Linked DNA regions of Variovorax paradoxus. The main gene of each other region encodes a partner of the protein of the gene in region 2 in a complex. Links are inferred from orthologs where the notes say so. Each region holds a gene or a part of one and is shown on either strand. Other genes may lie near its edges.

Evidence for each region. Proteins that work in one complex are often made in the same cells at the same time.
Region 1: the proteins of ssb (region 2) and sbcB are in contact, whole or in part, in a crystal structure (PDB 3C94), measured with the Escherichia coli proteins. The link is inferred for Variovorax paradoxus from one-to-one orthologs.

What each region holds. Positions count from the first base shown.
Region 1 is NZ_CP102931.1:2,779,157-2,783,910, reverse strand. The notes cover bases 964-3,963. They hold sbcB (exodeoxyribonuclease I), read right to left. Parts: upstream 3,184-3,963; coding sequence 1,744-3,183; downstream 964-1,743. Other genes in these bases: cls (cardiolipin synthase), read right to left, coding at 3,184-3,963; NWF24_RS13095 (DUF3574 domain-containing protein), read right to left, coding at 1,090-1,539; NWF24_RS13100 (GFA family protein), read left to right, coding at 964-1,078. Also shown: NWF24_RS13105 (NAD-dependent protein deacetylase), read right to left, coding at 1-553; more of NWF24_RS13100, read left to right, coding at 668-963; more of cls, read right to left, coding at 3,964-4,629; ATP-dependent Clp protease ATP-binding subunit ClpA, read right to left, coding at 4,742-4,754. UniProt on the Escherichia coli protein: Degrades single-stranded DNA (ssDNA) in a highly processive manner.
Region 2 is NZ_CP102931.1:6,356,786-6,361,420, forward strand. The notes cover bases 1,167-4,047. They hold ssb (single-stranded DNA-binding protein), read right to left. Parts: upstream 2,946-4,047; coding sequence 2,388-2,945; downstream 1,167-2,387. Other genes in these bases: NWF24_RS29760 (NCS1 family nucleobase:cation symporter-1), read right to left, coding at 1,167-1,314; NWF24_RS29765 (FadR/GntR family transcriptional regulator), read left to right, coding at 1,542-2,312; NWF24_RS29775 (chloride channel protein), read left to right, coding at 3,054-4,047. Also shown: more of NWF24_RS29760, read right to left, coding at 1-1,166; more of NWF24_RS29775, read left to right, coding at 4,048-4,424; excinuclease ABC subunit UvrA, read left to right, coding at 4,443-4,635. UniProt on the Escherichia coli protein: Plays an important role in DNA replication, recombination and repair. Binds to ssDNA and to an array of partner proteins to recruit them to their sites of action during DNA metabolism. Acts as a sliding platform that migrates on DNA via reptation.

The sequences.
Region 1 (4,754 bases), 3.6 Mb from region 2 along the record:
GCAAGCCGCCGCAGTGCGTGCACGCGGGCACCTCGAAGGCGGAGAAATCATGGCCCTGGAGATCGGCGTCGCCGTCGGGTGCGGCACGGGCTTCGAGTGCGGCCCAACTCGGATTGCGCTGCCGCAATTCGAGTTGCAGCGCCGCGCGCGGCGTGCGCCGCTCGCAGGCCATGCAGCGCACGGTGTCGATGCGCCCGTGCAGGTCGATGGCGCCGCGGCTGCCGGCCGCTTCGTGCAAGCCATCGACGTTCTGCGTGAGCAGCGAACCCACACGACCCGCCGCCTCCAGCCGTGCCAGTGCACGGTGCGCCGCACCCGGGCGGGCGCCGGCCATGGTCGGCCAGCCGATCAGGCTGCGCGCCCAGTAACGGCGACGCGTGGATTCCTCGCCCATGAAGGCCTGGTAGGTGACGGGCGATGGGCGCTTCCATTCGCCCTCGACATCCCGGTAGTCGGGAATGCCCGATTCGGTGCTGCACCCCGCGCCGGTGAGCACGAAGAGCTTGCGGTGGCGGGTGGCGAAGTCGGCGAGCGCAGTGGAATTGGCGTCCATCCGGGGAGCATACGTGGCCGCGCCAGAGGCTGCGCGGCCGGGGAAATAGCCAGCCATTGCGCCCGCAGGCCACTCTTTCTACGATGCCTGCTTCCCCCCAAAAAAGGAATTCGCATGCAAGTACAAGGCGCCTGCCACTGCGGCCAGATCACCTTCGAAGCCGACATCGATCCGGAGAAGGTTTCGCTGTGCAATTGCAGCGACTGCCAGGTGCTGTCGGGCTCCGCCTACCGCGTGTCGGTGCCTGTGCCGGCCTCCAGCTTCCGGCTGCTGACCGGCACGCCGAAGACCTACGTGAAGACGGCGGACAGCGGTGCGCGGCGACGGCACGGCTTCTGCGCGAACTGCGGCTCCCCGATCTGGGCGGCCGCGGACAGCGACACGCCGCCAAGCTATGCGCTGCGCGTGGGAGCGCTGGCGCAGCGCGCATTGCTGCCCCCGCATCGCCGTATCTGGTGCCGCTCCGCGCTGGCGTGGTCGGAAGACCTGAGCGGGCTACCGGCCATCGACGGGCAACCCTCCTGAGCGCGGCAGCCTTAGAAGCGGACGCAGACGGATTGCCGCTCCTGCAGCACCGCCTCTTGAGCGAATCGCTGGCGGTAGGTGCCGATGATGCTGGCGATGGCGGCGTCGTCCTTGTCGCTGCGCGGATGCAGCAGCACCACCACCAGCTTGGAGCGCTCGCGCACCACCTCGCCCGACACGCCACGCCATTGGCCGGCGGCATCGATCACCGTCAGGCCCTGCGGAAAAGCCGGCGTCATGGTGGTGTCGAGAAAGCCCGTCCACTCCGCATCCGACACCTGGCCGCCCGAGGGAATGGCCCGGCCGAAATAGAGCGTGTCACGTTCGAAGGTCTCGAAGCTGCTCCCGCAGGCTTTCGCAGCACCGGGCGCCGATGGCAAGGCGCTGCATCCGGCGAGCGCCGCGGCCATCGCGACGGCTGCCAGCGCGGTGCGGACAAGGGGCGAAATACCTGTAGTCATGCGAATACCTCCATGCGTGATCAACCCGGTAGAAAGACCAGCGGCGCGGGCTGGCCCTCGGCGGGCGGCGTACCGTGGTCGAGCAGGCGCCAGCCGGGACTCCAGCGCGACAGACTGCCTTCGGCAACGGCGGCCTCCAGTGTCGTAGCTCTCCAGCCCCTTCGACAGTTCGGCGTTGATCGAGAGGCTCATGGGCGACGCGGATCAAGCCTCGGGCGCGATGGCCTCGGCGTATTCGTAGAGCGCGCCGAGGATTTCCTCGCCACGCTCGTCGGCGTTCTCGGACAGCGCATCGACCTCGCTGAACAGCATCTCGATGGTGCGCGCCCCGCCCTCGCCCTTGAAGAGCTTCGCCACGCGCAGGGCTTCCCAGCGTTCGGCCTCGTCCTCGTTGAGCAGCTCGGGCCAGTTGCGTGCGCGGTAGCGGAACAGGATCTCGTCGAGCCGTCCGTCGTCGAAGCCGGTGCGGTCCTTGGCCAGTTCTTCGGGCGACAGGCCGCGCAGCTGGTTGAGGCGCCGGCGGTCGGCGTTGCCGACGAAGCCGCCGTAGAGGTCTTCGTCGACGTCGGGCGTGGCCTCCTTCGGCCGGGCGTACACCTGTGACCAGATGGCGCTCATGTCGGGCAGGTCGCGCGCGATGGCGGCATGGCGCATGGCCGTGTCGAGGTCGACGCCCCAGCGCTCGGCCATGGCCGGTGCCAGCGTGCGCAGGTTGCCGACCACCATCGGCGACTTGTTCAGGTGCACGCCCTTCACGGGCAGGCGCACCACGCCTTCGGGCAGGTCGGCCGTGCGGGTGAACAGGCGCAGCCGCAGCGTGTCGGCGTCGATGTCGCGCAGCTCGCTCGGGTCGTGGGCAAGGTCCCAGGCAAGCAGCTCGTTCTTGTTGGTCGGATGGCTGGCCAGCGGCCACATCACGGCCAGGCAGCCGCGCTCGACCGGAAACATGCCCGAGACGTGCAGGAAGGGCTTCGCGGTTTCGCGCATCGCGGGCAAGCCTAGTTCGCTGGCAACGCGGTCTTTCTTGTGCAGGCCGAATGCGAAGTCGAACAGCTTGGGCTGCTTGTCGCGGATCAGGCGTGCCAGTGCAATGGTGGCGCGCACGTCGGAAAGCGCATCGTGCGCCGACTCGTGCAGCAGGCCGTTGGCACGCGCCAGGTCTTCGAGCTTGAAGCTGGGCTTGCCGTCTTCCTTCTTCGGCCACTCGATGCCGTCGGGGCGCAGCGCGTACGTGAGGCGCACCACGTCGAGCAGGTCCCAGCGGCCGCAGTCGTTCTGCCATTCGCGCGCATACGGGTCGATCAGGTTGCGCCAGAACAGGAAGCGCGTGACCTCGTCGTCGAAGCGAATCGTGTTGTAGCCCACACCGATGGTGCCGGGCTGCGAGAAGGCGCGCTCGATGTGCGCGGCGAATTCATGCTCGGGAATGCCACGCTCCAGGCACACCTGCGGCGTGATGCCGGTGATCAGGCAGGCCTCGGGGCTGGGCAGATAGTCCGGCGCGGGCTTGCAGTAGATCATCAGCGGCTCGCCGACTTCGTTGAGCTCGGCGTCGGTGCGGATGGCGGCGAACTGCGAGGGACGGTCGCGACGCGGCACCGCGCCGAAGGTTTCGTAGTCGTGCCAGAGAAAGGTATGGTTCATTCAGAGCAAGGGTGAAAACAAGCGCGCAATGGCGTCGCCGAGGCGGCGCCAGAAACTCTGGTGCCGGTTGCCGCGCACCGCGCTGGAACTCTGCAGGTCGGTCTCGAACTGCGCCGCCAGCGGCCGGGTCAGTTCCGGACCATAAACCACCGCGCACACCTCGAAGTTGAGGCGGAAGCTGCGGTTGTCGAAATTCGCGGTGCCGATCATCGCGCAATGGTCGTCGACCACCAAGGTCTTGGAGTGCAGCATGCGCGCCTTGTACTCCCAGACCTTCACGCCGGCGGCGATGAGCTCGTCGAAGTACGAGCGCGCGGCGGCGCTCACGACGGCTGAGTCGCTGCGGCGCGGCACGAGCAGGCGCACATCGACGCCGCGCAATGCGGCACTGGTGAGCGCCATCAGCGCCGGCTCGCCGGGCACGAAGTACGGCGTAGTGAGCCAGGCGCGATGCGTGGCCGAATGGATCGCCTCGACGTGCATCCGGTGGATGGCTTCCATCGCATTGTCGGGGCCGCTGGTGACGATCTGCACGGGGATGTCGCCGGCTTCCAGCTGCGGCAGCATGGCGTTCAGGGTGTCGTCCATGCCACGCGGGTCTTCACCGGTGGCGTAGGTCCAGTCTTCAAGGAAGGTGGTTTGCAGCCAGCGCACCGCGCTGCCCTCGATGCGCAGGTGCACGTCATGGTAGGCGTCGGGGTTGGTGCGCTTGTCTTCCTCGTCGGTGATGTTCACGCCGCCCGTGAAGCCGACGCGACCGTCGCACACCACGATCTTGCGGTGGGTGCGGTAGTTGGTCACCGGGCGCAGGCGCCGGCCAATCTTGGTGTCGTGAAACAGCGCGACCTTCACGCCTGCCTCGAGCATCGGCGCCATGAAATTGCGGCCGATGCGCTTGGAGCCCAGTGCGTCGATCAGCAGCCGCACCGTCACGCCCTGCTTCGCGCGCTCGATCAGCAGGTCGCGCAAGGCAGTGCCGATCTTGTCGGGCTCGAAGATGTAGTACTCGAGGTGGATGTGGTTCTGCGCGGCGCGCACGGCCTCGAAGATCGCGTCGAAAGTGCGTGCGCCGCCTGAAAGCAGCTCGACATCAACGGCGCTCGACACCGGCAGCCCGCAGGTCGCGGTGCCCAGTTTGGCCATCTGCTGCAGCGCCGGCGGAGCGTTCTGCGCCGCGTCGCGCAGCCGCGCCACGTCGGCCTGGGCGGAGGCGCCAGCGCGGCTGCGCAGGCGCTTGAGCCGCTGTTTTCGCAGGCGCTGCGGCCCGAGAAAGTAGTAGATGACGAAGCCCGCAAACGGCAGCAGCGCCAGCGACAGGATCCAGCTCATGGTGGACACCGGCGCGCGCTTCTGCATCACGATCCAGACCGACAACACCGCGATGTAGCCGCTCCACGCCAGGGAGAGGCCGGTTTTCCATTCGTGGCTGAGTTCGGGGAGGATCAAGGCGAGGAGGCTTCGTGATTTCGGCGGCCCAAAGAAAAAGGCCGGCAGCGTGATGCTACCGGCCTTTGGAGGCGGTTCCGCAACCTCATCGGCCGCGGACTGCCCGGTTCTTTCAACCTGTCGCA
Region 2 (4,635 bases):
GGGCAGGACACCGGCGATGAACGCTGCGATTGCGGCAGGGTTCCACCCGTTCTTGTACCGGTACTCGCCATGGTCGCTGTACAGGTCGTTCACCTGCAGCTGCGTGCGGCGGACGATGTAGTAGTCGGCAATCAGGATGCCGGCGATCGGCCCGAGCAGCGCGGAGTAGCCGATCAGCCACGTGAAGATGTAGCCCTGCGTGGATTCGAGCAGCTTCCACGGCATCATCGCGACGGCGATACCGGCCGTGATGTAGCCCCCGGTGCGGTATGAAATGGCCCGCGGATTCAACGCCGAGAAATCGTAGGCCGGACCCACCAGGTTGGCCGCCAGGTTGACGCTGACGGTGTCGACCAGCAGCACGATCAGCGCGATGAGCACGGCCGCGCCCGTCATGCGGCTGGCCAGGTCGACCGGGTCCCAGATCGCCTTGCCGTAGATCACGACCGTGGCGGAGGTGACGACCACCGCAAGCGCCGCGAGCAGCCCCATGGGAACGGGCAGCCCGACCGCCTGCCCGACGATCTGGTCGCGCTGCGATTTCGCGAAGCGCGTGAAGTCGGGAATGTTCAGCGCAAGGGTGGCCCAGAAGCCCACCATGGCCGTCAGCGACGGCCAGAAGACCGCTGCGAACTGACCCGCCTTCTTGCCGCCTTCGACGAACTGCGAGGGCTGCTGCAGGATCGGGCCCAGGCCTCCGGCGCGGTTGAGCGCCCACGCCAGCAGCACGAAGCAGATGAGGATCTTCAGCGGCGCCGTGTACGTCTCGAGCTTGCGGATCGATTCGATGCCGTGAATGACGAAATAGAACTGCAGAGCCCAGAAGACGAGGAAGCTCGCCAGCTGGAAGAAGTTGATGCCCAGCCAGGCGATCTTCTCGCCTTCGAGCGGATGGCCGATCAGCACGCCGACCAGCGTGTAGATCATCATCCCGCCGAACCAGGTCTGGATGCCGTACCAGCCGCATGCCACGAGCGCGCGCAGCAGCGCCGGTATGCGGGCGCCCCGGGTGCCGAACGAGGCACGCGCGAGCACCGCGTAGGGAATGCCGTACTTCACGCCCGCATGCCCGATCAGCAGCATCGGGATCAGCACGATGAAGTTGCCCAGGAAGACCGTGCCGACGGCCTCGGACCAGGACATGCCGGACTCGATCAAACCGGCGGCAAGGGTGTAGGCGGGAATGCACATCACCATGCCCACCCAGAGCGCGGCGAAGTGATACCAGCGCCATGTGCGCTGCTCGGGCCGCGTGGGCGCCAGGTCGTCGTTCCAGAGTCTCGAGTGGGCTTGCAAAGGTTCGCTTGATTTCATGATTTTTCCTTTGAGAGAGTCACGTGGGGCTGGGAATTGAGCTTCTTCGATATGTCTACTATTTATCCGTATAAAACATATAAATAGGAGCATTACATAGCAAGTTCGATGCCCAAACAAGCCTGATCACCGGTCTATTGCGCGTGTTTTTGGTTCAATTGCATTCAATTGCATCGATTTATCATGGGCAATCGGCTCCGCTCGGGAGCTTTCCCAAGGAACAGGGCATGCCCATTGGTCAACGCGCAAGAAAACGCCCCAAGCTCTCAGACCTCGTCGTCGAAGACGTGAAGCGCTGGATCGTTACGGAGCGCAAGCAGCCGGGCGACCGGCTACCGAACGAGAAAGAGCTCGTCGAGCTTTTCGGCGTCTCGAAAAGCACGATGCGGGAGGGACTGAAGGCACTGGAAGTGCGCGGCCTGATCAAGACGCGCACGGGCCCGGCCGGCGGTGCCTATCTCCAGCAGGTCTCGCTCGATCACGCGTCAGAGCCGCTGAGAAACTTCCTGCACTTCCACCATCTGGACGGGCATCACATCTACCAGCTGCGCAAGATCCTGGAGCCCGAACTGGCGGTCAGCGTCGTCGGCCGGCTCGACGCGAAGCAACTGGATCTGATCGAGCAGACCATCCGCCTGTGCGAGCAGGAGCCTCGCAACGATATCGAGTTGCGTGCACAACGCGTCGCCGAGCTGGAGTTTCACAACCTGCTGGCGGACAAGTGTCCCAACGCCCTGCTCGCCTTCATGTGCCGTTTTCTCAACGACCTGCTGCGCGACCTCATGGTCTACAAGAATGCGTGGGAGCACCGCCACTTCGGCGAAGCCAACCTGGGCTTTCACAGCAAGCTGCTGCAGGCCTTCCGCGATGAGAACGCCGACGCCGTGCATCGCCTGATGACCGAGCACATGGTCGATGCCGAGACGCACATGCACGAGATGGAAGTGCATGTCGGCGTGCAGCAGTTGCTGATGCCCGCGGGTCGGCGCCACGCGTGACGGGCCTGCCCAAAGAGAAAGAGCCGCCCCCTTTCGGGAAGCGGCTCTTTGCTCGTGAACCTGCGAAGGTCCGGATCAGAACGGAATGTCGTCGTCCATGTCGTCGAAGCCCGACGACGACTTGGCCGGTGCCTGGCGCGGAGCCGGCGCCGCAGCGCGCGGAGCGGCTGCCGGCGCACGCGGGGCGTAACCGCCGCCGCCACCACCACCGCCATTGCCGCCTTGCGAATAACCACCGCCGCCACCCTGCGAGTAGCCGCCGTCGTCCTCGGGGCCGCCCGATGGGCCGCCCTGGCCTTGACGGCTGCCGAGCATCTGCATCTGGTCGGCGCGGATTTCGGTGGTGTACTTTTCGATGCCGTCCTTGTCGGTCCACTTGCGCGTGCGCAGGCTTCCTTCGACATACACCTGCGAGCCCTTGCGCAGGTACTGGCCGGCGATTTCGGCCAGGCGGCCGTTGAAGACGATGCGGTGCCACTCGGTGGCTTCGCGCATTTCGCCGCTTTGCTTGTCTTTCCAGCGATCGGTGGTGGCCACTGTGACGTTCGCGACCTGGTCGCCGCTCGGGAAGGTACGCATTTCGGGGTCGCGCCCCAGATTGCCGACGACGATGACTTTATTGACCGATGCCATATGCACTGCCCCTGATAAGTAGATGAAGGAGGAGGTTGAGAAGAACCCTCGATTGTGCCCCAAGGCGACCGGCCGCACTCCCGCCAGGTGCCAGAATGGGCCTCTCCGATGAACCGCGAACCAGACTTTTTCGAGCATCTGCGCGCCGAGCTGTCGAACGGCCGCGTCTGGCTCGACCGGGCGATCGTGCTGGGCTACGCCATCGCGGCCGGGCTGTTCGTGGTGGGCTTCACGCTGGCCAGCGACTGGGTCTTTGGCGAGTTCCACCGCTTCTACCGCGCCTGGCCCTGGGCAGTGCTGCTGACGACGCCGCTTCTCACGGCCGGCATCGTCTGGTTCACATTGCGCTTCTTCCCCGGCGCGGGCGGTTCGGGCATTCCTCAGATCAAGGCGGCCCTGAATCCGGCCCTGCCCGAGGAGCGGCGCTTCGTTTTTGCCTCGCTGCGGCTCACGGTCGCCAAGATCGGGCTGGGCGCGGCAGGCTTCGCGGCCGGCCTTTCGATCGGGCGCGAGGGGCCTTCGGTCCAGGTGGCGGCGGGGGTGATGCAGCATGCGCGCCGCTGGCTCTCGCCCAACACCACCATCGATGGCCGGGCGCTGCTGGTTGCCGGCGGTGCAGCGGGCATCGCGGCAGCCTTCAATGCGCCGCTGGCGGGCGTGGTCTTCGCCATCGAAGAGCTGTCGGGCCGGCTCGAGGCGCGCTCCAGCGGCCTGATCATCACGGCCATCGTGCTGGCGGGCCTGGTGGCTGTGTCGGCCTTCGGCAACACGAGCTACTTCGGCGTGATCCGCGTACCCCGGCTGGGCTGGGACATGCTCGGGCCCGGCCTGCTGGTCACCCTGCTGAGCGGCGCGGCCGGCGGGCTGTTCGCGCGACTGCTTATTGCCTCGCTCACGGGCGCGGCCGGGCGCTTCAGCCGCTGGCGGGCGCGCTTTCCGGTGCGGTTCGCGGCCTGCGGCGGGCTGGCCGTGGCCGCCATCGGACTGGCGACGGGCGGCGTCACCTTCGGCGCGGGCTCCGAGGCGGTCAAGCAGATGCTGCAGGGCCATGACGAGCTCACGCCGCTCTACACCGTGCTCAAGTTCATCGCCACCTGGCTCACGGCCTGGTGCGGCGTGCCGGGCGGCATCTTCGCGCCGTCGCTGTCGATCGGCGCGGGCATCGGCGACGCGGTGGCGCGGCTGGCCAGCAGCGACCAGGGGCCGGCGCTCATCGCCATGGGCATGGCCGGCTTCCTGGCGGCGGTGACGCAGGCGCCGCTCACCGCCTTCATCATCGTGATGGAGATGGTCGACGGCCACTCGATGGTGTTGAGCCTGATGGCCGCGGCCATGCTGGCCAGCCTGGTCTCGCGGATGATCAGCCGCCCGCTGTACGACACGCTGGCCGAGCACATGGTCGGCCGGGCAATAAGCAGTACGGGCAGCACCGAGCCGGTGCATCCGCCCAAGCCTCCAGAGCCCGGCCACTCGCCATGAAATGCGCGGCGGTCTATCATGTCCGGTTGCCCTCGGACGATCGCCCCCTTGAATTCAATATCCACTGAAGACACCGCAGCCGACGCCGAAAGCGCACGCGATGCGGAACGCGAACGCGCCACCTACCTCGGCGCGGTGCTCGCGCAGCAGCGCATCAGCATCCGCGGTGCGCGCACCCACAACCTGAAGAACGTCGATCTCGACATCCCGC